3 regions of the Acidovorax sp. GW823-FHT02H02 genome follow, and region 1 is predicted to be linked to each of the others. Evidence: riboswitches for the same ligand, from Rfam matches in the RefSeq annotation. Region 1 holds a riboswitch; each other region holds the start of a gene.

Evidence for each region. A riboswitch is a leader RNA that binds a small molecule or an ion and turns the genes downstream of it on or off. The one in region 1 is predicted to bind glycine.
Region 2: it holds a riboswitch for glycine, as region 1 does, so the genes downstream of both, AC1RDS_RS12395 (penicillin-binding protein 1A) here and gcvT (glycine cleavage system aminomethyltransferase GcvT) in region 1, are expected to answer to the same signal.
Region 3: it holds a riboswitch for glycine, as region 1 does, so the genes downstream of both, AC1RDS_RS10735 (D-amino acid dehydrogenase) here and gcvT (glycine cleavage system aminomethyltransferase GcvT) in region 1, are expected to answer to the same signal.

What each region holds. Positions count from the first base shown of each region.
Region 1 is NZ_JBXAJH010000003.1:198,614-208,602, forward strand. Features, by position in the region: gene gcvP (aminomethyl-transferring glycine dehydrogenase) at 45-2,933, opposite strand; gene gcvH (glycine cleavage system protein GcvH) at 2,961-3,335, opposite strand; gene gcvT (glycine cleavage system aminomethyltransferase GcvT) at 3,428-4,561, opposite strand; glycine riboswitch at 4,606-4,728, opposite strand; glycine riboswitch at 4,742-4,841, opposite strand; gene AC1RDS_RS04530 (TRAP transporter large permease) at 4,852-6,129, opposite strand; gene AC1RDS_RS04535 (TRAP transporter small permease) at 6,126-6,620, opposite strand; gene AC1RDS_RS04540 (TRAP transporter substrate-binding protein) at 6,690-7,661, opposite strand; gene AC1RDS_RS04545 (Lrp/AsnC family transcriptional regulator) at 8,065-8,520, shown strand; gene AC1RDS_RS04550 (SDR family NAD(P)-dependent oxidoreductase) at 8,613-9,404, opposite strand; gene AC1RDS_RS04555 (ABC transporter ATP-binding protein) at 9,471-9,989, opposite strand, start outside.
Region 2 is NZ_JBXAJH010000010.1:91,965-101,953, forward strand. Features, by position in the region: gene AC1RDS_RS12375 (M20 aminoacylase family protein) at 1-1,175, opposite strand, end outside; gene argE (acetylornithine deacetylase) at 1,253-2,425, shown strand; gene AC1RDS_RS12385 (ABC transporter substrate-binding protein) at 2,476-3,624, opposite strand; gene AC1RDS_RS12390 (molybdopterin-containing oxidoreductase family protein) at 3,755-5,839, shown strand; gene AC1RDS_RS12395 (penicillin-binding protein 1A) at 5,922-8,261, opposite strand; glycine riboswitch at 8,322-8,414, opposite strand; glycine riboswitch at 8,422-8,512, opposite strand; gene AC1RDS_RS12400 (iron-containing alcohol dehydrogenase) at 8,579-9,739, opposite strand.
Region 3 is NZ_JBXAJH010000008.1:109,544-119,532, forward strand. Features, by position in the region: gene AC1RDS_RS10720 (branched-chain amino acid ABC transporter permease) at 1-577, shown strand, start outside; gene AC1RDS_RS10725 (branched-chain amino acid ABC transporter ATP-binding protein/permease) at 666-2,606, shown strand; gene AC1RDS_RS10730 (ABC transporter ATP-binding protein) at 2,647-3,369, shown strand; gene AC1RDS_RS10735 (D-amino acid dehydrogenase) at 3,526-4,863, opposite strand; glycine riboswitch at 4,956-5,072, opposite strand; gene AC1RDS_RS10740 (2-keto-4-pentenoate hydratase) at 5,291-6,073, shown strand; gene AC1RDS_RS10745 (YXWGXW repeat-containing protein) at 6,314-6,769, opposite strand; gene AC1RDS_RS10750 (MFS transporter) at 6,982-8,904, shown strand; gene AC1RDS_RS10755 (glycine zipper family protein) at 8,909-9,415, opposite strand; gene AC1RDS_RS10760 (hypothetical protein) at 9,476-9,904, opposite strand.

The DNA of each region.
Region 1 (9,989 bases):
GTTTGGATGGGCGCAGCACCATCACAGCGCTGCGTCAACACGCTTTACGCGTAGTCGCTCACCGGGATGCAGCTGCAGCTCAGGTTGCGGTCGCCCCAGACGTTGTCCACGCGGCCCACGGGTGCCCAGTACTTGTTGCCGCGCAGGGCGGGCACCGGGTAGGCGGCGGCTTCGCGGGTGTAGGGGCGGGTCCATTCGCTGCCCAGCAGGCTTTCGGCGGTGTGCGGGGCGTTTTTCAGCGGGTTGTTGTCCTGTGGCCAGGCGCCGGATTCGATCTGGCGGATTTCATCGCGGATGGCGATCATCGCGTCGATGAAGCGGTCGATCTCGAACAGCGTTTCGCTTTCGGTCGGCTCCACCATCAGCGTGTTGGGCACGGGGAAGGAGAGCGTGGGCGCGTGAAAGCCATAGTCGATCAGGCGCTTGGCCACGTCTTCGGCCATCACGCCGCTGGTGTCCTTCAGGCCACGCAGGTCCAGGATGCACTCGTGCGCCACATGGCCGTTGGCCGATGCGTACAGCGTGGGGTAATGGTCCTTGAGGCGCGCGCTGATGTAGTTGGCCGAGAGGATGGCGGCTTCCGTTGCAGCCTGCAGGCCTTCAGCGCCCATCATGCGGCAGTACATCCAGCTGATGGGCAGCACGGCGGCATTGCCCAGGGGCGCAGCCGACACCGCACCCACGCCACCGGCCACGCCGGCCGTGGCATGGCCCGGCAGGTAGGGCACGAGGTCTTCCACCACACAGACGGGGCCCACGCCGGGGCCGCCACCGCCGTGGGGAATGCAGAAGGTCTTGTGCAGGTTCAGGTGGCTCACGTCGCCGCCGAACTCGCCGGGCGCGGCCACGCCCACCATGGCATTCATGTTGGCGCCGTCCACGTAGACGCGGCCACCGTGGCGGTGCACCAGGGCGCACAGCTCCTTGACCTGCGTCTCGAACACGCCATGCGTGCTGGGGTAGGTGATCATCACGCAGGCCAGGTGCGCGCTGTACTGCTTGCACTTGGCTTCGAGGTCGGCCATGTCCACATTGCCGTTGGCATCGCAGGCCGTCACCACCACCTGCATGCCAGCCATCTGGGCGCTGGCCGGGTTGGTGCCGTGCGCGCTGGCCGGGATCAGGCAGATGTGGCGGTGGCTGCCGCCTTGGGCTTCATGGTAGGCCTTGATGGCCAGCAGCCCGGCGTATTCGCCCTGGCTGCCCGCGTTGGGCTGCAGGCTGATGCCGGCGTAGCCCGTGGCCTGGCAGAGCCAGGCGCGCAGCTGCTCGTCCAGTTCCTTGTAGCCTTGCAATTGGTCTGCCGGGGCAAACGGGTGCACGTTGGCGAACTCGGGCCAGGTGATGGGGATCATCTCGCTGGTGGCGTTGAGCTTCATGGTGCAGGAGCCCAGCGGGATCATGCTGCGGTCCAGCGCCAGGTCCTTGTCGGACAGCTGGCGGATGTAGCGCAGCATGCCGGTCTCGCTGTGGTGGGTGTTGAACACCGGGTGCGTGAGGTAGCTGCTGGTGCGGCGCAGTTCGGCGGGGATCAGCGGCTCCACGCCTTTCTCGAACGCGTCAACCGTGGGCAGCGCCTGGCCGTCCTTGGCAAAGATCTTCCACAGCAGCTCGATGTCGGCGCGCGTGGTGGTCTCGTCGAGCGAGATGCACAGGTAGTTTTCGAAGTGAATCCGCAGGTTGGCACCCATGGATACTGCGCGAGCAGCTATGGATTGGGTAGCGCCATCGGTTTTCAGCGAGAGGGTGTCGAACGCGGCCTGCGGGCGCACGGGCGCTCCCAGCTGTTCCAGCCCTTTCGCCAGGATGGCTGTGTAGCTGGCCACGCGCCGGGCAATGCGCTGCAGGCCCTCGGGGCCGTGGTACACCGCGTACATGCTGGAGATCACGGCCGGCAGTACCTGGGCCGTGCAGATGTTGGAGGTGGCTTTTTCGCGGCGGATGTGCTGCTCGCGCGTCTGCAGGGCCAGGCGGTAGGCGGGCTTGCCGTGCACGTCCACGCTCACGCCGACCAGGCGGCCGGGCAGCGAGCGCTTGAACTCGTCGCGGCAGGCCATGTAGGCGGCATGCGGGCCACCGGCGCCCATGGGCATGCCAAAGCGTTGCGTGGTGCCCACCACGATGTCGGCGCCCCATTCTCCGGGCGGCGTGATCAGCGTGAGGGCCAGCAGGTCGGCGGCTGCGATGAAGGCGGCCTGTTTGGCATGCGCCTTCTCCACGTCGGCGCGCAGGTCGTCGATGCGGCCGCTGGTGGCGGGGTATTGGGCCAGCACGGCGAAATAGTCGCCGTCCAGCAGGGTGTTCCACTGCTCGGCGGAGTTGGCGAGCACGACCTCGATGCCCAGCGGCCGGGCGCGGGTCTGGATCACCTCGATGGTCTGCGGGTGCGCGTCACCGGCCACCACAAACACGTTGCTCTTGCTCTTGACCGAACGTTTGGCCAGCGTCATGGCTTCGGCAGCGGCCGTGGCCTCGTCGAGCATCGATGCGTTGGCGATCGGCATGGCCGTGAGGTCGCACACCATGGTCTGGAAATTGACCAGGGCTTCCATGCGGCCTTGCGAAATCTCCGCCTGGTAAGGCGTGTAGGCCGTGTACCAGGCGGGGTTTTCCAGGATGTTGCGCAGGATGACACCGGGAATGTGTGTGTCGTAGTAGCCCTGGCCGATGAAGCTCTTCAAGACCTTGTTTTTGGATGCAATCGCCTTGAGTTCGGCCAATGCAGCGCTTTCCGTGACCGGCAGCGGCAGGTCCATGGCGCGGCTGCGGGCGATGGAGCGCGGCACGATGGAGTCGATGAGGGCGCGGCGCGAGGCCTCGCCGATCACCGACAGCATGTGCGCTTCGTCGGCCGCGTCGATACCGATGTGGCGGGGCAGGAATTCGGTGGCGTTTTCAAGCGCGCCGAGCGGCAGGGCGGATTGCATCAACATGGGGCAGTCTCGAAGAAGGAAACAGGGTCAGGCGTTCTTGGCGAACTCGGTGTAGTCGGTTTCGCTGAGCAACGCGTCGAGCTGGCTGGCATCGCTGAGCTTGACCTTGAAGAACCAGCCGGTATTGAGCGGGTCTGAATTGGCCAGCGAAGGGTCGGCACGCAGGGCTTCGTTCACTTCGACGATCTCGCCCGAGACAGGCATGTACACATCGGCCGCGGCCTTGACCGACTCGACCACGCCCGCCACGTCGCCCTGGGCAAACGTGGTTCCCACGGCGGGCAGGTCGACGAACACCACATCGCCCAGGGCATCCTGGGCATGCACGGTGATACCTACCACGGCCGCATTCGCGTCGGCGGCGTTGATCCATTCGTGGTCTTTGGAGAATTTGACGGTCATGGGAAAGCTCCTCAAGCAGCTAGAAGATAAAAAAGAAAGGAATCTGCAATGTAGCGGGCGCAGGCGCGGTTGGGGTGCCGCGCCGCGCAAAATTAGCCGCGGTAGTAATTGGCGGGCACAAACGGCATGGCGCGCACTTCCATGGGCACGGCCTTGCCGCGCACCATGGCGTTCACCCGCGTGCCGATGGCGGCAAAGGCGGGGGCCACATAGCCCATGGCCACGGGTTCGTTCACCGTGGGGCCCAGCAGGCCGCTGGTCACTTCGCCAATCTTCTGGCCGTCGGCACTCTGCAATTCGGTGTGCTCGCGCACGGGCACGCGCTCCAGCGCGACCAGGCCCACGCGTTTGCGCGCGAGGCTGGCGGGGTTGTCGATCTGCGCAAGCACCTTGTCGGCACCAGGAAAGCCGCCCGCGCGCGCGCCGCCGGTGCGGCGCACCTTCTGGATGGCCCAGTTCAGGCTGGCTTCGGGCGGCGTGGTGGTGGTGTCGAGGTCGTTGCCGTACAGGCACAGGCCCGCTTCCAGGCGCAGCGAGTTGCGCGCGCCCAGGCCAATGGGTTTGACTTCGGGCTGGGCCAGCAGGGCGCGTGCCAGGGTCTCGGCCTGTGCGGCGGGCACCGAGATCTCGAAGCCGTCTTCGCCCGTGTAGCCGCTGCGTGTCACGAAGCAGTCGCAGCCTGCGATGGAAAAATCGCCACCCGTCATGAACACCAGCTTTTCAATGCCCGGGGCCAGGCGCGACAGGGCGGTGACGGCCTGGGGACCCTGCAGCGCCAGCAGCGCGTGGTCGGGCATGGGCACCACGTCGCAGCGCTGGCCGATGCGGGCCTGGATGTGGGCCATGTCGCCCACCTTGCAGGCGCCGTTGACGATGACAAAGAGTGCGTTGTCGGCCACACGGAAGAACATCAGGTCGTCGATGATGCCGCCCTCGTCATTGAGCAACAGGCCGTAGCGCTGCTTGCCCACGGGCAGGTCGATCACATCGACGGGCACCAGGCTCTCGAACGCGGCGGCGGCATCGGGGCCGACCAGCTTGAGCTGGCCCATGTGCGATACATCGAACAGCCCTGCGGCCTGGCGCGTGTGCAGGTGCTCGGCCATGAGGCCTGCGGGGTACTGCACGGGCATGGAATAACCGGCAAACGGCACCATGCGGGCGCCCAGTTCAATGTGCAGGGCGTTCAGGGGCGTGATGAGCAGGGCGGTGGCAGGTGCGGACATAAGAGCTCCAGGGCAAATGGGGGCCGCGGCACGAATGCCACGCGATTTGCCCTGCTGTCCGCTTTACCTGAGAGATTCACCGCGGCACCCTGGCTGGCCGCGCGGCTTGCTCCTTCGGTGGATGGCCTGCACCTGCAGTGCGGACATCTCTCTCCAGCAAGGGAACGCCCGCATCGCTGCGGGCGCTTGTCAGTCCTTTTGCCTGAGCGTTCGGCTGATGCCTGCGCCTTCGGCGGCCCTTTTGCATGGTGCATGCGGGGCTCTCTCCTGACAATCGAGCGATTCTACCGTTACTTGGCGTACACCAGGTCACGCAGGAACAGCGAAAGCGAGGGCACATAAGTGATGACCATCAGGCATACCAGGATCACCCCCACGAAAGGCAGCAGGTGCTGGATGATGCGGTCCAGCGAGATGCGCGCCACCGTACATGCGGCAAACAGGTTCACGCCAAAGGGCGGTGTGATCATGCCCATGGCCAGGTTCACCACCATGATGAGGCCGAAGTGCACCGGGTCCACGCCGAAGTGCAGGGCCACGGGCGCCAGGATGGGCGCCAGCACGATGATGGCCGCGCTGGTCTCGATGAACATGCCAATGAAGAACAGCGCCGCATTCACGCCCAGCAAGAACAGGGCAGGGGATTGCAGCACCGCCTCCAGCCAGCGGCCGATGGCATCGGGCACGCCCGCGCGGGTGATGAGGAAGGCAAACAGCCCGGCGTTGGCAATGATGAACATGATCACCGCTGACGAGAGGGCCGACTTGCGCAGGATGGCGAACAGGTCCGCCAGGCGAATCTCGCGGTAGATCACCACACCCACCACCAGCGCATAGAACACGGCCACGGCCGAGGCCTCTGTGGGCGTGAATACGCCGCCGTAGATGCCGCCCAGGATGATCACGGGCATCAGCAGCGCCCAGCCGGCCTGCAGCGTGGCACGGCCCATGGGCATGCGGCCATCGCCATCGTTCTTGCCCCAGCCCTTGTATTTGCAGTAGGCCCACACGAACAGCATCAGCGCGCCACTGATCAGCAGTCCCGGGCCAAAGCCGGCGATGAACAGCTCGCCAATCGACACCTCGGCACTCACGCCGTACAGGATGAGCGGAATGGAAGGCGGGATGATCACGCCCAGTTCGGCGCTGGTGGCCTGCAAGGCCGCTGCGTAGCTGGTGGGGTAGCCATGCTTGATGAGCGCCGGGACCAGGATGGCGCCGATGGCGAACGTGGTGGCCACCGACGAACCCGACACCGCCGCGAAGATCATGCAGGTGAGCACGCAGGTCATGGGCAGGCCGCCCTGCACGCCGCCGACGATGCTCTTGGCAAACTCGACCAGGCGGCGCGAGATGCCGCCGGTTTCCATGAGGTTGCCCGCGAGGATGAAGAAGGGAATGGCGGCCAGCGGAAACTTGTTGATCGAGGCGAACATTTCCTTCACCGAGATCAGCATGTTGGCGTTCGCAACCTGTATGCCCAGGATGGACGCGAGGCCGATGGAAACGGCCACGGAAACGGTGAGTGCAAAGCACAGCACCATGGTGGAAATCATGGTGGCGGTCATTGCGCTGTCTCCAGTTCCATCCGCAGGGGGTCGATGAGGTTGCCGATGATGCCGACGACGCAAAAGAGGCCGCCCACCGGCATGGCCAGATAGGCCCAGAACATCGACACCGACTCCAGTCCGGCCATGCTCTGCACGCCGCCGCGCTGCGCGTAATCCCAGCCCCACCAGATGATGACGCCGATCAGGGCCAGTGCCGCCAGCGCCACCACCCAGTCGAGCACGCGGCGAATGCGTGGCGGGCTCCAGCGGTAAAGCACGTCCACGCTCACCATCGCCCCCTGGCGGAAGGCGGCGGGGATGGCCAGAAACACCATCCAGATCAGGCTGAAACGGATCAACACCTCGGTCCATTCTGCGGGCTGCTCGAACACGAAGCGCATCAGAATCTGGAACATGCCCAGCGCAGAGGCCACGGCCAGCATGGCGCAGGCGGCCAGCATGGCGCTGAACGTGGCCCAGCGCTCAAAGGTCAGAAAAGCATTTTTCATGAATGAAAACGCCCGCTGGCGCAATACCGGCGGGCGCTGATAGCTAGTGAAAATAGATCGACAAGAAGATTATTTGTAATCGCGGATCTTGTCGAGCGCGGCCTTGCCGAACTGCTTTTCAAACTCGGCGTTGACAGGGGCCAGCGTCGCCACGAACTTGGCTTTGTCGATGGTGTCGATCACTGTCATGCCCTTGGCGCGCAGGTCGGCCACGCCCTTGGCATCGTCTTCGTCCACGCGCGCCCGGTTGGCCTTGGTGCCTTCCTTGGCGGCATCCAGAAAGGCCTGCTTGTCGGCCGCGCTGAGCTTGTCAAAAGCCGCCTTGTTCATCACGAAGATGCAGGGCGAATACACATGGCCGGTGAGCGTGAGGTGCTTTTGCACCTGGTCGAACTTGGCCGAGATGATGACGGGCAACGGGTTTTCCTGGCCGTCCACGGTGCCTTGCTGCAGGGCCGTGAACACCTCGGGGAACGCCATGGGCGTGGTGATGATGCCAAAGCCCTTGTAGGCGGCGATGTGCACGGGGTTCTCCATGGTGCGCATCTTCAGGCCCTTGAGGTCGCCCGGCTCCTTCACGTCGCGCTTGCTGTTGGTCATGTGGCGAAAGCCGTTTTCGGCCCAGGCCAGTGCCTTGAAGCCCTTGGCGTCGAACCTGGTCAGCAGGTCTTGCCCGATGGGGCCGTCGAGCACGGCGCGCGCATGGGCCTTGTCGCGGAACAGGAAGGGCACGTCCAGGATCTTGGTCTCGGGGACAAAGTTGGGCACCGGGCCGGTGGAGCTGAAGGCCAGTTCCTGCGTGCCCAGCTGCACGGCTTCAATCGACTCGCGCTCGCCGCCCAGGGAGCCGTTGTAGAAGGTCTGCACCTTGTAGCGGCCGCCCGTGCGTTTTTCCACTTCTTTGGCGAAGGTGTCGATGGCCACGCCCTGGTGCGAGTTCTGTGCCACCGAAATGCTGATGCGCATGGTGGTCTGTGCGGCGGCGCTGGCCATGAAGCCAAGGGCAAGGCCGAGGCCAACGACGAGTCGGGTCAATTGCATGGTGTCTCCTGAAGGGGAATGTTGGCGTGCTGGTTGCGCTGCAGGTTGCGGCGCAGACATGTGCTGCGCACTGCAAAAATTATGGCGCTGCAACGCGCGGCTGGGCATCGGGGTTTGTGCGGGTCAGCGTGCTGATCAGCGGCGCGCGGGGCTGATGGCAGGGTGTCGGGGTCGCGTGCGCGACAGTGCCACACGGGTGGGCCTGGGGGGAAGATGCTTGCCAAGTGCCCCGTGCGGGCGGTAACCCGCCGGGGCCTTGTCAGTTTGTGCACTCCGGTAAGAGCGCCTTGATGCAGACAAGTATGCCGCCGGGGGGGTGGATGGTTCTTCTGAATTTGCGAAGATTTTCAAAATTTGTAGAAAAATATTCTGAAAAATTCAATTTGAAAGAATAATGCGATGCATGGACCGTCTTGACAGAAAAATTCTCTCCGTATTGCAGGCCAACGCCCGCGCCAGCCTGCAAGAGATCGGCCAGGCCGTGGGCCTGAGCCCTTCGCCATGCTGGGGGCGTATCAAAAAAATGGAGGAGGCCGGTGTGATCGAGGGCTACACCGTGCGCCTCAATCCGCGCGCGCTCGATCTGTCCGACACGGTGCTGGTGATGGTCACGCTCGACAGCCATTCCGACAACACGCTGGAAAAATTTGGCGAAACCCTGGCCAGCATTCCCGAGGTGATCGAGGCACACCTGGTGTCGGGCGACTACGACTACCTGCTGCGCGTGGTGGTGAAAGACACGCGCGACTACGAGCGCCTGCTGCGCGAGAAGCTCTACAAGATCAAGGGCATACGCCACAGCCGCTCCAGCTTTGTGCTGCGCACGCTGAAAAAGGCGGATCTGCCGCTGGGGGTGTAGTTTCGGGGTGTATGAATAAAAGCAGCTGCCATTGCTTGCTGGATAAGCGCTGGCAGCTGCCAAATCAGCAGCTGACCTCGGGCGAATGCGCCTCAAAGGCTGTCGACAATGCCGCCTTCCACGCGCAGTGCAGCGCCCGTGGTGGCCGACGACAGCGGCGAGGCCACGTAGGCCACCATGTTGGCGACTTCTTCCAGCTGCGCAGCACGGCCGATGATGGACGAGGGGCGGTTTTGCTTGACGAAGGCCACGCCGGCTTCCTCCAGCGTCTGGCCAGGTGCGGCAGTGGCCATCAGCATCTGGGCGGCGCCCTCGGACAGCGTGGGGCCGGGCAGAACGCTGTTGACGGTGACTCCGGTGCCCGCGGCCATCTTGGCCAGGCCCCGGGCCAGACCCAGCATGGCGGTCTTGCTGGTGCCGTAATGCACCATGTCGGCCGGGATATTCAGCGCCGATTCCGACGCGATGAACACCACGCGGCCCCAGTTGCGCTCCAGCATCTGCGGCATGTAGGCGCGCGACATGCGCACGCCGGACATGATGTTCACATCCCAGTAGCGCTGCCATTCGTCGTCGCCAATCTCCAGGAACGGCGTGGTGCCGTAGATGCCCAGGTTGTTGACCAGGATGTCGCAGCGCGTCGCCTGGGCCGCCAGTTGCTGGCAGCCCTCGGCCGTGCCCAGATCGGCGGCGACGCCCTGTACGCTGGCGCCGGGGGTATGGCGGCGCACGGCCTCCACGGCCTGGTCCACTGCGTCCTGCTTGCGGCCATTGACGACCACGGCGGCACCTGCCTGCGCCAGCGACTTGGCGATGGCCAGCCCGATTCCGACGGTGGAGCCCGTGACGACAGCGGTTTTGCCGCGCAGATCGATGGAGAGCATGGGAGCCTTTCTGGGGAGGTGTTGCAAGACTGGATTGCCGTGAAGCACGCCGCGTGGATGGAGGACTTAGCCCAGCAGCAGCGCGTCGTCGGCCAGCTTTTCGCCGCGCACCTTTTCGAACATGTGCAGCAGGTCGGGTACGTCCAGGCGCTTGCGTTCTTCGCCCGATACATCCAGCACCACCTGGCCCTGGTGCAGCATCACGGTGCGTTCGCCCACATCGAGGGCTTGCCGCATGCTGTGCGTGACCATCATGGTGGTCAGCTTGCTCTCGGCCACGATGCGCTCGGTCAGGCGCAGCACGAAGTCGGCCGTGCGCGGGTCGAGCGCGGCGGTGTGTTCGTCGAGCAGCAGGATGCGGGACGGCTGCAGCGCCGCCATGAGCAGGCTCACGGCCTGGCGCTGGCCACCCGAGAGCAGGCCGATGCGGTCGGTGAGGCGGTTTTCCAGCCCCAGGCCCAGCGTGGCCAGGCGTTCGCGAAAGCCTTCGCGCATCGATGCCTTGACGGCGCGGCCGAGGCCCCGGAAGGTGCCGCGGCGCTGTGCCAGCGCCATGTTCTCCTCGATGGTGAGGTCTTCGCAGGT
Region 2 (9,989 bases), on a different contig from region 1:
GCCAGCCGTACCCAGTAGGTGGCGCCCAGCGGGATCAGGTCGTCATTGAAGTCGTAGCTCGGGTTGTGCAGCGTGCAGGGCCCGCCGCCATGGCCCATCTCGCGGTGCGCGCCATCGCCGTTGGCGATGAAGCAATACGCCCCGGGCTTTGCCTGCAGCATGTAGGCAAAGTCCTCGGCGCCCATGGTGGGCTCCTGGGCGACCACACGTTCTTCACCCACGATGCCAACCATGACCTTGCGGGCGAATTCGGCCTCGGCAGGCGAGTTCACGGTGGCCGGGTAGTTGCGCACAAACTCGAACTCACAGGTGGCCTCGTGCGCGGCGCAGGTGTGCTCGGCCACCTGCTGCATGCGCGCCTCGATCAGGTCCAGCACCTCGTGCCGGAAGGTGCGCACCGTGCCCTGCAGTTCGCAGTGGTCGGGCACCACATTGGTGGCCTCGCCTGCATGGATCATGGTGACCGAGATCACGCCGGCATCCACGGGCTTCTTGTTGCGGCTGATGATGGTCTGGAAGCCCTGCACCATCTGGCAGGCAATGGGCACGGGATCGATGCCGGTGTGCGGCAGCGCCGCATGGCCGCCCTTGCCACGGATGGTGATCTTGAACTCGTTGCTGGACGCCATCACCGGCCCGGAACTTACGGCCATGGTGCCGGCAGGCATGCCGGGCCAGTTGTGCATGCCGAACACGGCCTGCATGGGAAACTGCGCGAACAGGCCGTCTTCGATCATCACGCGCGCGCCGCCACCGCCCTCCTCGGCCGGCTGAAAGATCAGGTACACGGTGCCGTCAAAGTTGCGGTGCGTGGCAAAGTGCTGCGCCGCCGCCAGCAGCATGGCCGTGTGGCCATCGTGGCCGCAGGCGTGCATCTTGCCGGGGTGCTGGCTGGCATGTGCGAAGGTGTTGAACTCCTGCATGGGCAAGGCGTCCATGTCGGCGCGCAGGCCGATGGCCTGGCCGCTGGCGCCGCCATCGCGCCCCTTCACGATGCCGACCACGCCGGTCTTGCCCAGCCCGCGGTGGATGGGAATGCCCCATTCGGTGAGCTTTTGCGCCACCACATCGGCGGTGCGCACCTCTTCAAAACACAGCTCGGGATGGGCGTGGATGTCCCGGCGCACGGCGGCAATGCTGGCGGCCTGGGTGACGATGGAATCGATAACGTTCATGATGTGTATCCTTGCGATCAAGACAGTCTAGCCCCGCTCCACGGTCTTCGCCACAGGGGGTTTATCTGCACCGCCACATGACGCCATCCGCCCACGCCCTCGAACTTGCGCAGACCCTGGTGCGCATGAACACCGTCAGCCACCACTCCAACCTGGAGCTGATCCACTTCATCCGTGACCATCTGGCCCGGCTGGGCGTCACAAGCCGCCTCACCTTCAACGCCGACAAGACCAAGGCCAACCTGTTTGCCACGCTGGGCGAAGGCAAGCCTGCCGGGGTGATCCTGTCGGGCCACACCGACACCGTGCCCTGGGACGGCCAGGACTGGAGCGTGGACCCGCTGGGCGCCGTGGTGCAAGACGGCCCCGAGGGCGCCAGCCTCTACGGCCGCGGCAGTGCCGACATGAAGTCCTTCATCGGCATTGCCCTGTCGCAGGCCGAACATTTTCTGAACAGCAATGCGCCGTTTGCCATCCATCTGGCGTTCAGCTACGAGGAAGAGATCGGCTGCTTTGGCGTCAAAGAGCTGATTGCCGACCTGCGCGACGCCGGCATCCGCCCGCTGGCCTGCATCGTGGGCGAACCCACCCGCATGGTCCCCGCCATCGCCCACAAGGGCGTGTACCGCTACCGGTGCTGCGTGCGCGGCAAGGAGACGCATTCATCGCTCACGCCGCATTCGGTCAACGCCATCGAGATGGCAGCGCGCGTGGTGGGTCGCGTGCGCGACATGGCCGAGGGGTTCGAGCGCAACGAGCCCCGCTTCGAAGGCTTTGACGTGCCCTTCTCCACGGCCAGCGTGGGCCAGTTTCACGGCGGCATCGCCGACAACGTGGTACCGCGCGATGCCGAGTTCCGCTACGAGTTTCGCGACCTGCCCACCGCCAATGCCGCGCAGATGCAGGCCGAGGTGGTGGCCTATGCCAGGTCGCTGGAGCCGGCCATGAAGAAAGTGGCGCCCACGGCAGGCATCGCGTTCGAGACCATCTGCGAGATCCCCAGCTTTCTGGGCAGCCAGGACGACCCGGTGACACGCCTGGCGCAGGAACTGACCGGCGAGAAAGGCACGGCGCTCGTGGCCTTTGGCACCGAGGCCGGGCTGTTCAAGAACGCCGGCATCTCTACCGTGGTGTGCGGGCCCGGCAGCATCCAGCAGGCGCACCAGCCGGATGAATACGTGAGCCTCGCGCAACTGGCGCGCTGCGAGGCGTTCATGCAAGGCCTCGCGCGCACCAGCACGCTGGCCTAGAGACACCGCAGCCCGCAAGCGCGCACGGCGCGACGGACCGCGACGTCGTGTCAGGTCCGCACGCGCCCGTCGCCGGTCAGCATCGACATTTCCACAAAATGCGATGCCGTGTGGTCCGATGCGCTGAAGGAGACCGGAAACCCGGAAATCACCTGCGAACCCAGGGATTCGAGGCCTGCGATGAAGCTGTCCTGGCTGAGCTTGCCGCCGGCCAGTCCATGGCGCAGGCCCTCGGTGAAAATGCGGGCCGCCAGATACCCTTCAAGGCTGGAGTAGTTGGCCTGCACCTTGTCGCCGCCCTTCTTGATGGCGTCCAGAAACTCGCGCGTGATCGGACGCGAGGGCTGGTAGGGCGATGGCACGACCTGCGACACCACCACGCCCGCGCCATCCTTGCCCAGCTCATCGGCCAGCGCCTGAGTGCCCACAAACGACACGTTGTAGAAGGTGCCGCCAAAGCCCGCCTTGCGCGCAGCGCGCACAAAAGCCGCGCTGGCACCATAGGCCGAAATCTGCACCACTGCGTCGGGCATGGCGGGCACCAGTTTGTCCACCGCAGCCCTCACATCGGAGGAATTGCGCTCCACCGTGGCCGTGGCCACCGGGGCCAGCTTGAGGTCGGCCAGGGCCCGGGCCACGCCATCGAGCCCGGCCTTGCCGTAGGCGTCGTTCTGGTAGAACACCGCGATCTTCTTGAGCCCCAGGTTGGTGAGCTGGCGCACGATGAGCGCGGTTTCGTCGTAGTACGACGCGCGCACATGAAAAATCAGGCGATTGAAGGGCTGGCGCAGGGCCTCAGCGCCCGTGAAGGGGCCAAAAAACGGCACCTTGGCCTGGGTGAAAATCGGCAGCGCCGCTAGGCTGGTGGGCGTGCCGATGTAGCCAAACAGCGCGAACACATCGTCGGCAATGAGCTTTCGGGTGTTTTCGGCGCAGCGGTCGGGCTCATAGCCGTCGTCCATGGTGCGAATTTCCACCATGCGCCGGCCCACGCCGCTCTGGGCGTTGAGCCGGTCGAAAAAGAGCTTTGCGCCCAGGTTGAACTGGATACCCAGCTGTGCCGCGGGGCCCGTGAAGGCGGCCGATTGCCCCAGCACGATGCGGCCCTCGCCCTGCGCCCGGGCCAGATTGAAACCACCCAGCGCTGCTGCGCCCAGGCCCACCGAAAATTGTCTGCGCCCGATGACGGATTGGTTCATGGTGAAATCTCTTTTCTTGTGAATCGAGGGCGATCCCCCCTGCGCTGCCGGCACGCAGTCTCCCTGGATCTGGCGCAAGATATGCACGCTTCGATCACCCTCTTCTGCCAGTTTAACGACCACCCACCGTATGCCCCCGTCTTCTATCGCAAATACCCCACAGCCTGCGCCGATACAGGCGCAGGTGCGCGGGGCCTGCCCACACGACTGCCCCGATACCTGCGCCCTGATCACCACCGTGGAAAACGGCGTGGCCACCCGCGTGCAGGGCAACCCCGAGCACCCGCATACCGACGGCGTGCTGTGCGCCAAGGTGTCGAAATACACCGAGCGCAGCTACCACCCCGAGCGCATCCTCACCCCGCTCAAGCGCACCGGCCCCAAGGGCAGCGGGCAGTTTGCCCCGGTGGGCTGGGACGAGGCACTGGCCGACATCGCGCAGCGCCTGCAAAGCATTGCGGCACGCGCCCCCGAAGCCATCCTGCCCTACAGCTACGCCGGCACCATGGGCCTGGTGCAGGGCGAGAGCATGGATCGGCGCTTCTTTCACCGCCTGGGCGCCTCGCAGCTCGACCGCACCATCTGCGCCTCGGCCGGTGCCGAAGCGCTGGTGCAGACCCTGGGCGGCAAGCTGGGCATGAAGGTGGAGTTTTTCGCAGAATCCAGGCTCATCCTCATCTGGGGCAGCAACTCGATTGGCAGCAACCTGCATTTCTGGCGCTACGCCCAGCAGGCCAAGCGCAATGGCGCCCGGCTGGTGTGCATCGACCCGCGCAAGACCGAGACCGCCGACAAATGCCATGAGCACATCCAGCTCCGCCCCGGCACCGACGCCGCGCTGGCCCTGGCGCTGATGCACGAGCTGATCCAGAACGACTGGCTGGACCCCGACTACATCACCCAATACACCCTGGGCTGGGAGCAGCTGCGCGAGCGCGCCCTGCAATGGCCGCCCGAGCGCGCGGCCGAAATTTGCGGGGTGCCCGTGGAGCAGATCCGCCAGCTCGCCAAGGACTACGGCACCACCCAGCCCGCTGCCATCCGCCTGAACTACGGCATGCAGCGCGTGCGCGGCGGCGGCAACGCGGTGCGCGCCGTGGCCTGCCTGCCCGCGCTGACGGGTGCCTGGCGCCACCGTGCGGGCGGCATGCTGCTGTCGAGCTCGGGCCAGTTTCCAGTGCAGCGCGGCGTGCTGCAGCGCCCCGACCTGATGCCGGAGCGCACACCGCGCACGCTCAACATGGTGCAGATTGGCGACGATCTGCTGCGCGACACCGCGCCCGGCTTTGGCCCCCGCGTCGAGGCCCTGGTGGTCTACAACAGCAACCCCGTGGCCGTGGCGCCCGAATCCGGCAAGGTGGTGCGCGGCTTTGCCCGCGAAGACCTGTTCACCGTGGTGCTGGAGCACTTTCGCACCGACACGGCCGACTACGCGGACTACATCCTGCCCGCCACCACGCAGCTGGAGCACCGGGACGTGCATCTGGCCTACGGGCACACCGATGTGCTGCTCAACCGCCCGGCCATTGCACCCGTGGGCCAGGCGCGCAGCAACGCGCAGATCTTCCGGGACCTGGCCGCGCGCATGGGCTTCACCGAGCCCTGCTTTGCCGACAGCGACGAGGCCCTGTGCCGCCAGGCCTTTGGCGACGCCGTGGACTACGCGCTGCTCGAAACCCAGGGCTTTGCCACGCTGGCGCTGCCCGATGCGCCGTTTTCCGAAGGCGGCTTTCCCACGCCCAGCGGAAAGTGCGAATTCTTCAGCGCCCGCCTGGCCGCGCAGGGCCTGGACGGCCTACCCGACCACCTGCCCAACCACGAGCTGCAGGGCACCGACGCCCGCTACCCGCTGGCCATGATCTCGCCGCCGGCGCGCAATTTTTTGAACTCCACCTTCGTCAACGTGCAAAGCCTGCGGGCCATCGAAGGCCGCCCCGTGCTGGAAATGCACCCCGACGACGCCGCCGCACGCGGCATTGCCGATGGCGCCGTGGTGCGCGTGTTCAACGACCGCGGCAGCTACCAGTGCCACGCCACCGTCTCACGCCGCGCGCGGCCCGGCGTGGTCAATGGCCTGGGCGTGTGGTGGCGCAAGCTGGGGCTGGATGGGACGAATGTGAACGAGGTCACCAGCCAGGCCCTGACCGACCTGGGGCGGGCGCCGACGTTTTATGACTGCCTGGTGGAGGTGGAGGCCTGCGCTGTGCCGGCCTGACGGTGTGGTGGCTTTTTTGCCTTAAAATGACTCCTGTATTTATAGCTCTTGGTGCTTACATATCAAGCGCCATCGGCCATTCTTACCCCATGTCGGCAGAATTTCCTGCCCTTGGTCGGCGCCCGTCCGGGCCGCACTCGAAGGGGCTTTGGACAAAGGCCTTGCGGTCATCCACGCAAGTCCCGAAGACATATTCCGGGTACACGTAGTCCTCGCCAAAGCGCATCAGGTCCAGCGGCAGGGTGCGCGATACCGGCGTGCGCCCCTGCACCGCCTCGGCCATGTACTCGGTCCACACGGGCAGGGCCAGGGTTCCGCCAGTGTGCCGGCCCAGGCTGCGCGGCTGGTCGTAGCCCATCCACACGACAGAGGCCACGCCCGACGAATAGCCGGCGAACCACACATCGCGCGCATCGTTGGAGGTGCCGGTCTTGCCGGCCACATCGGGGCGGCCCAGCGCCTTCGCGCGCCGGCCCGTGCCATGCTGCACCACGTCGCGCAGCATGCTGTCCAGCACGAAGGCATTGCGCTCGGACACCACGGTAGCGCGGGGCGATGGCGCGTTCGCTGCGTACAGCACCGCGCCGCCGCGCTCGCTCACCTGGTGGATCAGCCGGGGCTGCACCAGGGTACCGCCGTTGGCAAACACGGCATAGGCCTGCGTCAGCTGCAGCGGCGTGATGGCGCCCGCCCCCAGGGCCAGCGGCAGCCGGGGTGGATTGCGTTCCGGCAAGAAGCCGAAGCGGGTGGCGAACTCCTGCACGTACTGAACCCCGGCCGCGTCCATCAGGTTGACGGCCACCAGGTTCTTGGAGCGCACCAGGCCGCGCCGCGCGGTGATGAAACCCTCGTAGTTGCCGCCGTAGTTGCGCGGGCTCCAGGCGGGGCGGCCGCGGGCGGCAGGGGTTACGACACGCTGCGTATCGTCGATCAAGGTGCCCGGGGCATAGCCCTTTTCCAGCGCCGCCGAAAAGATGAACGGCTTGAAGGTCGAGCCCGGCTGGCGATAGGCCTGCACGGCATGGTCGAACTGGTTGAAGGCGTAGTCGAAGCCCCCCGTGAGCGCCAGGATGTCGCCGGTTTCCGTGTCCATGGAGACCAGCGCGCCCTCCATGCCCGGCAACTGGCCTAAATTCCATCGTTCGCGGACGTCGGCCACGACGCGAATCACCGCGCCCGGCGCAATGCGCCGCCGCGCTGGCGCATCGGGCTTGAGGGCGGCACGCGCGCTGGCGCTGAGCCGGCTGCGCGGTATCCGCACCTGCGTGCCATCGCGCAGCCACGCGGCAATGCCCTCGGCCTCGGACGCCGCGTGCACCAGGGCGGCACGCAGTTCCCCGCTGTCGCGGTAGGGCGCCAGCGCGGCGCGCAGGGCTTTGGGTTCGTCGGACGGCACAGCGCCCTGGATGCGCCCCTCGGGGCCGGCATAGCCGCGGGCATCCTGCGCGCCCAGAATGCCCGCGCGCAGCGCACGCGTGGCCGCGCGCTGCGCGGGAACGCTGAGGGTGGTGACGACATCCAGGCCCAGCGCATACGCCTCTTCACCGTACTGCTCCAGCACCATCTTGCGGGCCTGTTCCACGGCAAAGGCGGCTGCCGGCTCGATGGAACGGTATTGCGTTCGCAGCGTCAGCGCCTGTGTCCGCGCCTCCTGGTAGGCGGGCGCATCCAGATAGCCCAGTTCGTGCATGCGCTGCAGAATGTACTGCTGGCGGATGATGGCGCGCTCGCGGTTCACAACGGGGTTGTAGGCCGACGGCGCCTTGGGCAGCCCGGCCAGCACGGCGGCTTCGGCCACCGTCAGCTCGCCCAGTGTCTTGTCGAAGTACACCGACGCCGCGGCAGCAAAGCCGTAGGCACGCTCGCCCAGATAGATCTGGTTCATGTACAGCTCCAGGATCTTGTCCTTGCTGTAGGTGGCTTCGAGTTTGTAGGCCAGCAAGACTTCCATGAGCTTGCGGCTGTAGGTTTTGACGCGGCTCAGAAAGAACACCCGCGCCACCTGCATCGTGATGGTGCTGGCCCCCTGGGCATGCTCCCCCGATACCACATTGCGCAGCGCAGCGCGTGCCAGCCCGGTGAAGTCCACCGCGCCATGCTCATAAAAGCGGGCATCTTCGATGGCCAGCAGCGCCTGGCGCATCTGCAGCGGGATCTGCCCTATCGGCACGAATTCCCGGCGCTCCTCGCCATATTCCGCCAGCAGCGTGCCGTCCCTGGCATAGATGCGCATCGGCAGCATGGGATCGTAGTCGGCCAGGTGGTCCACCTCCGGCAGCTGCTGCCACACCATGTGCAGCACATAGGCCCCGCCCGCACTGCCTGCCACGGCCAACCCCAGGAAAAAACCCGCGAGAAATTTCAGGACCGGGTGCTTTTTGGGCGAAGGGGCAGGCGCGGCAACAGACGACGATGGGTGCATCAGGGGGAACTCTGGCTAGGGCAGGACCCGTGCCATGACGGGCCTGCGGCGCCGCTCCCCCTGTCCTTTTACCTGAGAGTTTCGGCTGCCTGGGCAGCCTGCCCCTTCGGTGGACCCCCGCCTGCGTTGCGCAGGGCGGCGGCCTCTCTCCAGTCGGCGATGGTCTCCTGCGGTCCGGCTTGCCTGAGCGATGATGGGAGTTTGCGCCTTCGGCGGAGGCGGGTTGCGCCCCTCTCTCCCGCAGGATAGGCGCTCACTTTAAATCACCCGCCAAAACCAACCCCGTTCAAAAGGTCAATATCCCGACCCCCGGCCGGTTACAGCGCGGCTTCCAGGATGCGGCGGCTCACGGCGGGCGTGATCTCGCGCTGCTCGCCCAGCTGCACCATGCCATGCGCTTCGAGCTGGGCCACCACGGTGTCCACCACCTCCGCGCCCAGGCCATGGCCCGACAGGCGCGTGGCGATGCCCATGCTTTCAAAGAAGGCGCGCGTGCGTTCAATGGCGGCGGTGATGCGCTCGTCATCCGTGCCACTGGTGATGCCCCACACGCGCTCGCCGTACTGCAGCAGCTTGGCGCGCTTCGGGCCCCGGCGCTCATTCAGCAGCGCGGGCAGCACGATGGCCAGCGTGCGGGCGTGGTCGATGCCGTGCAGCGCGGTGAGTTCGTGCCCGATCATGTGCGTGGCCCAGTCCTGCGGCACGCCGGCGCCGATCAGGCCGTTGAGCGCCATGGTGGCGGCCCACATGAGGTTGGCGCGGTCGTCGTACACGGGCTCCTGCGCCGTCAGCAGGCGCGGGCCGATCTCGATCAGCGTCTGCAGGAGGCCTTCGGCAAAGCGGTCCTGCACCGGTGCGTTGACCGGGTAGGTCAGGTACTGCTCGACCGTGTGCACGAACGCATCGACCACGCCATTGGCCAGCTGCTGCGGCGGCAGCGTGTAGGTCTTGGTGGGGTCGAGCACCGAGAACAGCGGGAAGGTGTTCTTGCTGCTGAACGGCAGCTTGGCGCCCTTGGCGCGGTGCGTGATGACGCCGCCGTTGTTCATCTCCGAGCCCGTCGCGGGCAGCGTGAGCACGGCACCAAATGGCACGGCCTGGGCGATGTTGCGGCCGCGCTTTTCCAGGATGGACCAGGCATCACCCTCAAAGTGCACGGCAGCGGCGATGAACTTGGTGGCATCGATCACCGAACCACCCCCCACGGCCAGCAGAAAGTCGAACCCGCCGGCACGGATCTGCTCGACGGCCTTCATCGAGGTTTCAAAGCTCGGGTTGGGCTCGATGCCGCTGAAGGTGGCGTGGGTGCGCTCGCCCAGCGCGGCGCGCACCTCGGCCAGGGTGCCGGTTTTTTCAGCACTGGCACCGCCCACCAGGATCAGCACCTTGGCCGCTGCGGGCACCAGCTTGGCCAGGTCGGCGATGCGGCCCTGGCCGAAAACGATGTGGGTGGGGTTGTGGAAGTCGAAGTTCAGCATGGCAATGGAATGTTGGCTCACCGCGCCCCTTGCCGCGCCGGATGGTCTGGCAGGCGGCGGGAACGCAGGGCAATGATGGAAAAAACCGCCAGACCAGCAAGCCCGGCAGACGGACTGTTCATTGTCCGCGCGAAGCCGCCGGCACCCCTGTCACCTCGGTCAAAACCCTTACGTCAGCGGCGTCAGCACGGTTGCGCAAGACGCGGTTTTACTCCTGAAACAATAGCTATTAGCATTTGTAAAATAAGCG
Region 3 (9,989 bases), on a different contig from region 1:
CGCGCTGGGCATCATCTTCAAGAACGTGGCAGAAAACGTGTGGGGCCGTGATGACCTCAAATTCCCTTCGCCACTGCCAGAGGCACCGTTCCAGTTCCTGGGCGCCAACATCTTGCCGATGGAAGTGCTCGTGGTCTGCGGTGCGCTGGCCATGATGCTGGCGGTGGAGTTGTTCAACCGCCGCTCCATCTTCGGCAAAGCCGTGGTGGCCACCTTCAATGACCGCGATGCCGCCAAGCTGATGGGCATCAATACCGGGCTGGTGATTACCTTCTCGTATGCGCTGTCGTCCCTGACGGCCGGTTTTGCGGGCGTGCTGATTGCGCCGCTGACGTTGACGGGGGCCACGATGGGCGCCGTGCTGGGGCTCAAGGCTTTTGCGGTCGCCATCATCGGTGGCCTGACCAGCGGCCTGGGCATTGTGGTGGGCGGCATCATCCTGGGTGTGGCAGAGACCACCACCGGTTTTTATCTCAGCACCGGCTACAAGGATGTTCCTGGCCTGGTGCTGCTGCTGATCGTGCTGGCCGTGCGTCCGCAGGGAATTTTCGGCAAATCCGTGATCAAGAAGGTCTGACAAAGTGGCTGCATCCTCTATTACCTCCCTGGCAGGTTCCGGCGGCCCGCAGGGCCCTGCCTCGCCCACGTCCAGCACCACCAAAGTGATGCGTCTGGTCCTGTCCATTGCGGCTTTTGCCGCCCTGCTGGCCTTCCCCACGGTGGTCGGCAATCCTTACTACATCCATCTGCTCGAGACCATCATGATCTACGCGATCGTGCTCTTTGGTCTTGACATTGTGGTGGGCTACACCGGGCAGGTGTCTCTGGGCCATGCCGGTCTGTTCGGCCTGGGTTCCTACACGGCGGGTGTGCTGGTGTTCAAGTTGGCCGCACCCATCTGGGTCACGATTCCGGCCGCCATCGTGCTGACGGCGGGCTTCGGTGCGCTGCTGGCGCTGCCCGCACTGCGCGTCTCTGGCCCTTATCTGGCCATGGTGACGTTGGCGTTCGGCACCATCATCCAGATTCTCATCAACGAGATGAGTTTTCTGACCGAAGGCCCCCTGGGCATCAAGCTGGACAAGCCCGAGATTGGCGGGTTCCAGCTGGCCAAGCGCGAGTACTTCTGGCTGGTGGCTACCATGATGGTGCTGTCGCTCATCGTGTCGCACCGCATTTTGCGCTCCCACCTGGGCCGGGCCTTCGAGGCGCTGCGCGGCAGCCCCGTGGCGTCCGATTGCATGGGCGTATCGGTCTATCGCTACAAGGTGTACGCTTTTGTGATCAGCGCCGGTTTTGCCGGATTGGCCGGGTGCCTGTACGCGTATTCGGAGCAGTACATTTCCCCCAACTCGTACAACTTCGAACTCACCGTGCTGTTCCTGCTGGCGGTGATCATGGGGGGGCGCAAGAGCCGCATCGGCTCGCTGGTGGGCGCTGCCATCATCGTGCTGCTGCCCAAGCTGCTCGATGATGTGGAGCTGTTCCGCTACGTGTCCGTGGGCCTGGCAGTTCTGGTGGCCATCACGGCCGTGGTGGCTGTCCGGCGCGAGCGCTCGACCATCTCGCAAATGGCGATCCCGGTGGTGGGCAGCATGGCGCTGGCCGCTCTGTCGTTCTGGTTGCAGACCATGACCGACTGGCGCTTGTCGATCTTCGGTGTGATCATGCTGTTTGTTGTGTACTACCTGCAGGACGGCATTGTGGGTTTTGTCCGCAATGCGCTCAACCTGCGCACGGCACCTCCCGATCTGCCCTTGCAGCCCACCGGTGCAGCACAGGCGGATGCGGTGTCCACAGCCACCACGGCGGGTGAATCCACTGAGCTGTTGCAAGCCAGCGGCGTGCTCATGCAGTTTGGCGGCCTCAAGGCCCTGAACAATGTAGACCTGAGCATCAAGCGGGGCACCATCCACGGCCTCATCGGTCCCAACGGTTCGGGCAAGAGCACCATGATGAACGTGCTCACCGGCATTTACGTGCCGACGGCTGGCGCGATCAGCTTTAGTGGCCGCTCTGTGGTGGGTCGCACCTCGTCGGACATTGCTCTGTCGGGTATTGCGCGAACCTTCCAGAACGTGCAGCTGTTTGGCGAAATGACCGCGCTGCAAAACGTTCAGGTGGGTCTGCACCACAGCTTTGCAAGCAACCTGTTTGACGTGGCCGTGCATACGGGGCGCTACCGCCGTGAGAACGATGCCGCCGTCACCCGGGGCATGGGTCTGCTGCGTTTTGTCGGCCTGCAAGACCTGGCCGCGGAACAGGCGCGCAACCTGCCTTATGGCAAACAGCGCTTGCTGGAGATTGCCCGCGCTCTGGCACTCGATCCGCAGTTGCTGCTGCTCGATGAGCCAGCCGCCGGACTCACGGCCCCTGACATCGTGGAACTGATTTCCATCATCAAGAAGATTCGCGATCACGGTGTGACGGTGATCCTGATCGAGCACCACATGGATGTGGTGATGAGCATCTGCGACACGGTATCGGTGCTGGATTTTGGCCAGAAGATTGCCGAAGGCATGCCCGCGGAAGTTCAGGCCGATCCCAAGGTCATCGAGGCGTACCTGGGCGGTGGCGCCGAGACCGTCGTGGCCCAGCCCGCCTGAGCCCGATGCCCCCGAAACGACGATACAAGACGCACAACACATGCTGACCATCCAGAATCTTTCGGCCGGCTACGGCAAGGTACAGGTGCTTCACGGCATCTCCATCGAAGTGCCCAAGGGCAAGGTCGTGACGCTGATCGGCTCCAACGGCGCTGGCAAAACCACCACCATGCGGGCGGTGAGCGGCATGATCGCGCCGACCGCGGGCCAGATCACGCTCAACGGCAAGCGCATTGACGGCCAGGAGGCCTACACCATCGCCAAGCTGGGGCTGGCGCACTCCCCGGAAGGGCGGCGCGTTTTTGCAACCATGACGGTGACCGACAACCTCACCCTGGGGGCTTTTCCCCGCCTGACGGGCAGCCGCCCCCGGGGGGATGTGGCCGGTGATCTGGAGCGGGCTCTGGAGCTTTTTCCGCGCCTCAAGGAGCGCCGCACTCAGCTGGCTGGGACGCTGTCCGGCGGTGAGCAGCAGATGCTGGCCATGGCCCGCGCCATCATGCTCAATCCGGAAGTGGTGTTGCTCGACGAGCCCTCCATGGGCCTTGCGCCCATTCTGGTGGCGGAAGTTTTCCGCATCATTGAGCGCCTCAAGGGGCAGGGTGTCACCATGCTGCTGGTGGAGCAATTTGCGGCAGCCGCCCTGGCGGTAGCCGATTACGGCTATGTGCTGGAAAACGGACGCATTTCCGTGCAAGGCCCGGCGGAGCGCCTGCGCGATGACCCGGCCGTGAAGGCTGCCTACCTCGGCGGCGGCCACTGACGCTGGGTGAGGCTGGCAGTTGGCAGGGGCCAAACTCCCCGCGGCCAGCTGGCACGCCGATAGCATGGCCTGCGTATGCCCCTGGGCAGCGCAGGCTTTTTGATGGGTGCCTGCGGTTGCGCACAGGTGCCGCAGGCGCCCAAGGTCCTCCGCCTTTCAGGCGTTGTTCGCTGCCCGCTGGCTGGGTGCGGTCACGGCCATCTTGTGGCCCGGTGCCGCGCGGTCGGACGTGCCCGTGAAAGCAAAGTCCACCTCGGGTGCCAGCCCGCTCACGATATGGGCCAGCGCCTTGCCCGAGCCGCAGGCATGCGTCCAGCCCAGTGTGCCGTGGCCGGTGTTGAGGAACAGGTTGGCCACTTTGGTCTTGCCGATCAGCGGCACGTTGCTGGGTGTGGCGGGGCGCAGGCCGGTCCAGAACTGGGCCTGGCTGGCGTCGCCCGCGCCGGGGAAGAGCTGCTCCACGCGGCGCACGATGGCCTCGCAGCGCATCGGGTTCAGGTTGCGGTCATAGCCGTTCAATTCTGCCGTGCCGGCAATGCGCAAACGGTCTCCCTGCGCGCTGGTGTAGCGCGAGAACACCAGCTTGAATTCGTCGTCCGTCAGGCTCACCTCGTGGGCCATCGACGCGTTCTTGACCGGCATGGTCACCGAATAGCCCTTGGCTGGGTAGATGGGCAGGCGAATGCCCAGCGGCTGCGCCAGCAGCGGGCTGAACGAGCCCATGGCCAGCACGAAGGCGTCGCCGCGCACGCGCTCGAAGCGGCCCTCGGCATTGGTCAGCTCCACATGGTCGATATGGCCACCGGCCTCGCGCAGCGCCGTGATGTGGTGGCCCATGCGGAATTGCACGCCCGCCGCCGCGCACAGCCGGGCCAGTTCGCGGGTGAACTGGTTGGCATCGCCCGACTCGTCCTCGGCCGTGTAGGTGGCGCCGGCCAGTTGCGGGCGGATGTGGGCGAGGGCTGGCTCGATGCGCACGGCCTCGTCGGCGCTGATGACCTGGCGCTCGCAGCCGAGCTGGCGCATCTGCTCGGCCGGGGCCAGCGCGCCGTCGAACTCCTTGGCGTTGGTATAGAAGTGCAGGATGCCCTGTGTGCGCTGGTCGTACGCGATGCCGGTGGCCGCGCGCAGCTGCTGCAGCACGCTGCGGCTGTAGGTGCCCAGGCGCACGATCTGCTCGATGTTGTGGCGCGTGCGCGCCGGGGTGCAGTTGCGCAAGAACTGCAGGCCCCACAGCCACTGGCGCATGTCGGCACGCAGACGGAACAAGAGCGGTGCATCTTCCTGGCCCAGCCACTGCAGCACCTTGAGCGGCGCGCTGGGGTTGGCCCAAGGCTCGGCATGGCTCACCGAGATCTGGCCGCCGTTGGCAAAACTGGTCTCGGCACCGGGCGTGCCCTGGCGGTCGATCACCGTGACCTCGTGGCCGAGTTGTTGCAGGAAATACGCCGAAGTCACGCCGAGCAGGCCGGCACCTAAAACGATCACGCGCATGATTTTCAAAGCCTTTCTGGGCTCTGGCACTTGACAGGCGTGCGGTAGCAGCTATTGCTTCAATAGCGTACAGCCGGCGCGTCTGCCAAGCTGCCGCTCCCCCTGTCCTTGGTACCTGAGAGATTCACCGCAATCGCCGGCATGGCGCGTGGTTTGCTCCTTCGGTGCGCCACGCGTGTAGGTCGTGGCGGCTCTCCAGACGGCTTTGTTGAATGGTGCAGTACGGAACCTGAGCGTGTATGGGAGTTTGCGCCTTCGGTGAAGCGGACGGTGCCGCTGACTCTCCTGCGAGGCCGATTCTAGGCGGCACTGCGGCGCAAAAGGGGGCTGTGCGCGCTAATGGATGGCAATCGTTGCTGATGCTGGACGGGCGCAGAAACTGGTGCCTCGCCATAATCCGCCAAGCTTTATCCCCAGGATGCCTGCCATGCCCGATACCGCCTTTGATCCCTTTGCCAGCGCGGCCTTGCTCACCATGGCGCGCCAGGGGCGCATGCCCCGGCCGCTCGATCTGCCCGCTGCGCTGCGCCCGTGCAATGCGGCCCAGGCCTATGCCGTGCAGGACGCCGTGGTGCGCGAGCGCGGCGAGATCGCTGGCTGGAAGGTGGGCGCCGCATCGCCCCAGGCGCTGCCCGCGCGCGCGGCGCTCACCCGCGATTCGGTGGCGGTAGCGCCAACCGGGCAGGCCGTGCATTTGCCTGCCGCAGGCTTTGCCGTGATGGGGGTCGAGGCTGAGCTGGTGTACGAGCTGGGTGCCGACCTGCCCGAGCGCACCGCGCCCTACAGCCCGGCCGAGGTGCTGGCGGCCATGGCGTCGGTGCGCGCCGCCATCGAGGTGTGCGACACGCGCTTTGCCGCCTGGGCCCAGCAGGGCGAGTTCAGCCGCCTGGCCGACCAGGCCTGCCATGGCGCATTGGTGGTGGGTTCGGGGCCGGCCGACGTGGCTGCGGTCCAGCCCCTGGTGCAGCCGGTGCATCTGTCCGTCAACGGCACGGTGGCCGTGCAGCACGCCGCCTGGGGCAACCCGGCGGGCGACCCGCTGCGGCTGCTGGTGTGGCTGGCCAACGAGGGCGCGCGCAGCCTGGGCGGCCTGCGTGCGGGCCAGTGGGTGACCACGGGCTCGTGCACCGGCACCGTGCTGGTGGCGCCGGGCACGGTGGTGGTGGCCGACTTCCCGGGCCTGGGCCACGCCGAGCTGCACCTGGTCTGATTCCTTTTCCAAACCCTCCGTGTCGTCGTTGCTTCGCCTTGCCGTGCTGCAGCACTGTCTGCGGCTTCGCTCGTGCCCATGCAAGCAGCCGGGGCGTGCCATCGCCCGATTTCACTCCAACCCTTTGGGCAAGGTGCTTGTGCGACCCCGAAAAGATCTTGAACGGGTTCTTCGACACGAATGATTTGGGAAAGGAATGACCCCCCGGGGAAACCGCAGGGGGCCGCCTGCGCCGCAAGATCAGTTGCGGCGCGGGTTGTCGGGCTGGCGGTCGTGGCGGTTGGGCACGCCATCGCCATCGCGGTCGTACCGGTCGTAGCGGTTGGCTGCACCGTCCCGGTCACGGTCCCAGCCGCCGCGCTGCATGGCCCAGCGGCCGTCATGCTCGGCCCAGCGGGGCTCGCGGTAGTGGTAGCCGGGACGTGCCTTCACCCAGTAGCCCGCCATCCATACATGGCGGTGGCCGCGCCATTCCCAGTGGCCGGGCACCCACGCCATGCCGCGCCGGGGGCGGGGCGCGGCCTCATGGCGCGGAGGCGGCGGTGCCTGGTATTGCACCAGGGCCGGCGCGGGGCGCTGGTACTGGGGGCTGCCGGACTGGATGATGACGGTGGCGCCGACCTGTGCGTGCGCCGCCGTCAGGGCGCTCAGCGACAGCAGGGCGATGGAAGCGGCGGCGAGGGCATTGCGTGCCATGGTGTACTCCTCAGAAATGATTCCGTGCGGAACCGGGAGCCTTGATCATTGGGGCGCTGTGTCAAGCGCACATAGGCGCTGTGCGAAGTGTTGTGAAGTGGTGTATCCGCGTGCCACCACGCGCGCACCTTGCAAGCCTGTGCCAGCGCAGGGTGTGTGTCATGGAGGCTGTGCAAAATTGCAGGCTACGGCAACACAAAGGAGCAGTCTGCATGGCGGATGAAAAGAGAGATGCGGCGCACGCAGACCCCAACCAGTTCGCCCTGCTGCGCCAGCGCCGCTTTGCGCCGTTCTTCTGGACGCAGTTCTCCGGTGCGGCCAACGACAACCTGTTCAAGTTCGCCTTCACGGTGATGGTCACCTACCAGCTCAGCGTGTCGTGGCTGCCGCCCGCGATGGCGGGGCTGGTGATCGGGGCGCTGTTCATCCTGCCGTTTTTGCTGTTCTCGGCCACGTCGGGGCAGCTCGCCGACAAATACGACAAGACGCGCATGATCCGCTTCGTGAAGAGCCTGGAGATCGCCATCATGCTGGTGGCGTCGGGCGGGTTCATGGCGGGCAATGTGCCGGTGCTGTTGCTGTGCACCTTTTTGATGGGCGTGCACTCCACGCTGTTCGGGCCGGTCAAGTTCGCCTACCTGCCCCAGGTGCTCAGCGAGCGCGAGCTCACGGGCGGCAATGGCATGGTCGAGATGGGCACCTTCGTGGCCATCTTGCTGGGCAACGTGGCCGGCGGCCTGCTGGTGGCCTTGCCTGGCATCGGCCACACCACCGTGGCCGTGGCCTGCGTGGTGCTGGCGCTGCTGGGGCGTGCCGTGGCGCAGTTCATCCCCTCCGCGCCCGCCACCGACCCGGGCCTCGCCATCCACTGGAACCCCTTCACCGAAACCTGGCGCAACCTGAAACTGGCGCACGAGAACATCGTGGTGTTCCGCTCGCTGCTGGGCATCAGCTGGATGTGGTTCTTCGGCGCCGTTTTCCTCAGCCAGTTCCCCAGCTTTGCCAAGGAGGTGCTGCACGGCAACGAGCAGGTGGCTTCGCTGCTGCTGGTGGTGTTTTCCATTGGCATCGGCACCGGTGCGCTGCTGTGCGAGGTGCTGTCGCGCCGCCATGTCGAGATCGGCCTGGTGCCGCTCGGGGCCATCGGCATGAGTGTGTTTGCCATCGATCTGTACTTTGCCTCGCGCAGCCTTCCGGCCTCCGAGGTCATGCAGCTCGCCGCCTTTCTCGTCCAGCCCGCGCACTGGCGCGTGATGGCCGACCTGGCGCTGCTCAGCCTGTTTGCCGGCCTGTACAGCGTGCCCATGTATGCGCTGATCCAGATGCGCAGCCAGCCCACGCACCGCGCGCGCATCATCGCGGCCAACAACATCCTCAATGCGCTGTTCATGATCGCCAGCGCGGTCATCGCGGGCGCGCTGCTGGGTGCGGGGTTCACGGTGCCGCAGGTCTTTCTGTTCACGGCCATCGCCAACGCCGTGGTGGCGTTCTATATCTTCCTGCTGGTGCCCGAATACCTGCTGCGCTTCGTGGCCTGGGTGCTCTCGCGTTTCGTCTATCGCTTCAAGGTGCAGGGCGATGAGCATCTGCCCACCACCGGCGCCGCCATCCTGGCCTGCAACCATGTGAGCTTTGTCGATGCCGTGCTGCTCATGGCCGCCAGCCCGCGCCCGATCTGCTTCGTGATGGACCACCGCATCTTCCGCGTGCCGGTGCTGGGCTGGCTGTTCCGCCTGGCCAAGGCGATTCCGATCGCACCGCAAAAGGACGATCCGCGCGTGTACGAGGCTGCTTTCGAGCGAGCCGCCCAGGTGCTGCGTGCAGGCGACCTGCTGGCCATCTTTCCCGAGGGCGGCATCACCCGCGACGGGCAGTTGCAGGCGTTCAAGGGCGGCATCATGAAGATCATCGAGCGCGCGCGGCAAGACGGCATCGAGGCGCCGGTGATTCCCATGGCGCTGACCAACCTGTGGGGCTCGTATTTCAGCCGCATCGAACAGGGCGACGCGATGGTGCGGCCGTTTCGGCGCGGTTTGTTCAACCGGGTGGGGCTGAATGTGGGCGCCGCCGTGGCGCCCGCCCAGGCGCAGCCCGAACTGCTGCGCGCGCATGTGGCACGCCTGCTGGCGGCCTGACCGGCTAGCGCCGCCAATAGCCGGGCGGAGGCGGCGGCATGGGCGTGCCGTAGCCCGGCCCCATGGCGCCCGGGCTGGTGAGCATGCGGCCGTACACCGGAACCTGGTGGCCGCGGGCATACATGCATTGCACGTAGGCGCTGTCGTAGCCCCGCTGGCCACCATGGGCGCTGGACTGGGCATTGCTGGCACCGACCGACGAGCCCATCAGCAGGCCCATGCCCGCGCCCACCGCCGCACCCTCGTGGTTGCCGCCGAGCGCGGCGCCCGCCAGGGCCCCGACCGCTGTGCCCACCACCGCGCTGCCCACCGTGCTCTGGTTGGCCGCGTCGGTGGCGCCGCCGATCTGCATCTGTGCGTATTGCCGGCAGTTGACGTCGTCATACCGGAATTGCTCGAAGCTCTTGGTGCTGCCGGGCAGCACCGTCACGCTGGGGCCGGTGGGCATCACCGTGCAGGCGGCCAGGGTCAGTGCCAGCAGCGGCACAGCGGTGAGGGAAAGGACTCTCATCATGCTTTCTCCGAGTGGAAATGGAATATCGGCCGTGCGCCAGGGTGTGCCTTGCGCCCGTCAGTTCGCTGGCGGTTGCGCCGGCACCTGCAGCCAGCCGCCCGGGCATTGGGTGACATAGGGGTAGTAGCCATCGGGCTGGTTGCAGCGGTACCAGTAGCCCTGTGGCTGCTGCCCATCGGCGCCCCCGTTGTAGCCCGTGCCTTCGTTGCCGCGCTCGATGTACACGGGCGGCTCTGCAGGCACTGCAATCACCGCTGGCGCAGGGTACGGCTCGGGGTAATAGTAGGGGTAAGGGTAGGCAGGGCGGTACATCGGATAACCGAAGCCCGGCCCCAGGTAACCCGGCCCCAGGTAAAGGCCGATACCGACCCGCCCACCCCGGTGCCCATGGCCGCGCCCGTCCCTATCCGCCCACGCCAGGCTGCTCGCGCCCAACGCCACGGCGGCCACTCCCGCCCACGCGAGAGGTCGAAAATTTCGCCACATCATGATTTCATCCCGCTGATCCGAAGGAGAGGGGTTGGGGCCCTGTTCAAGAGGGAAAGTTCCTCCCCCATGGTACCCCGGTGCC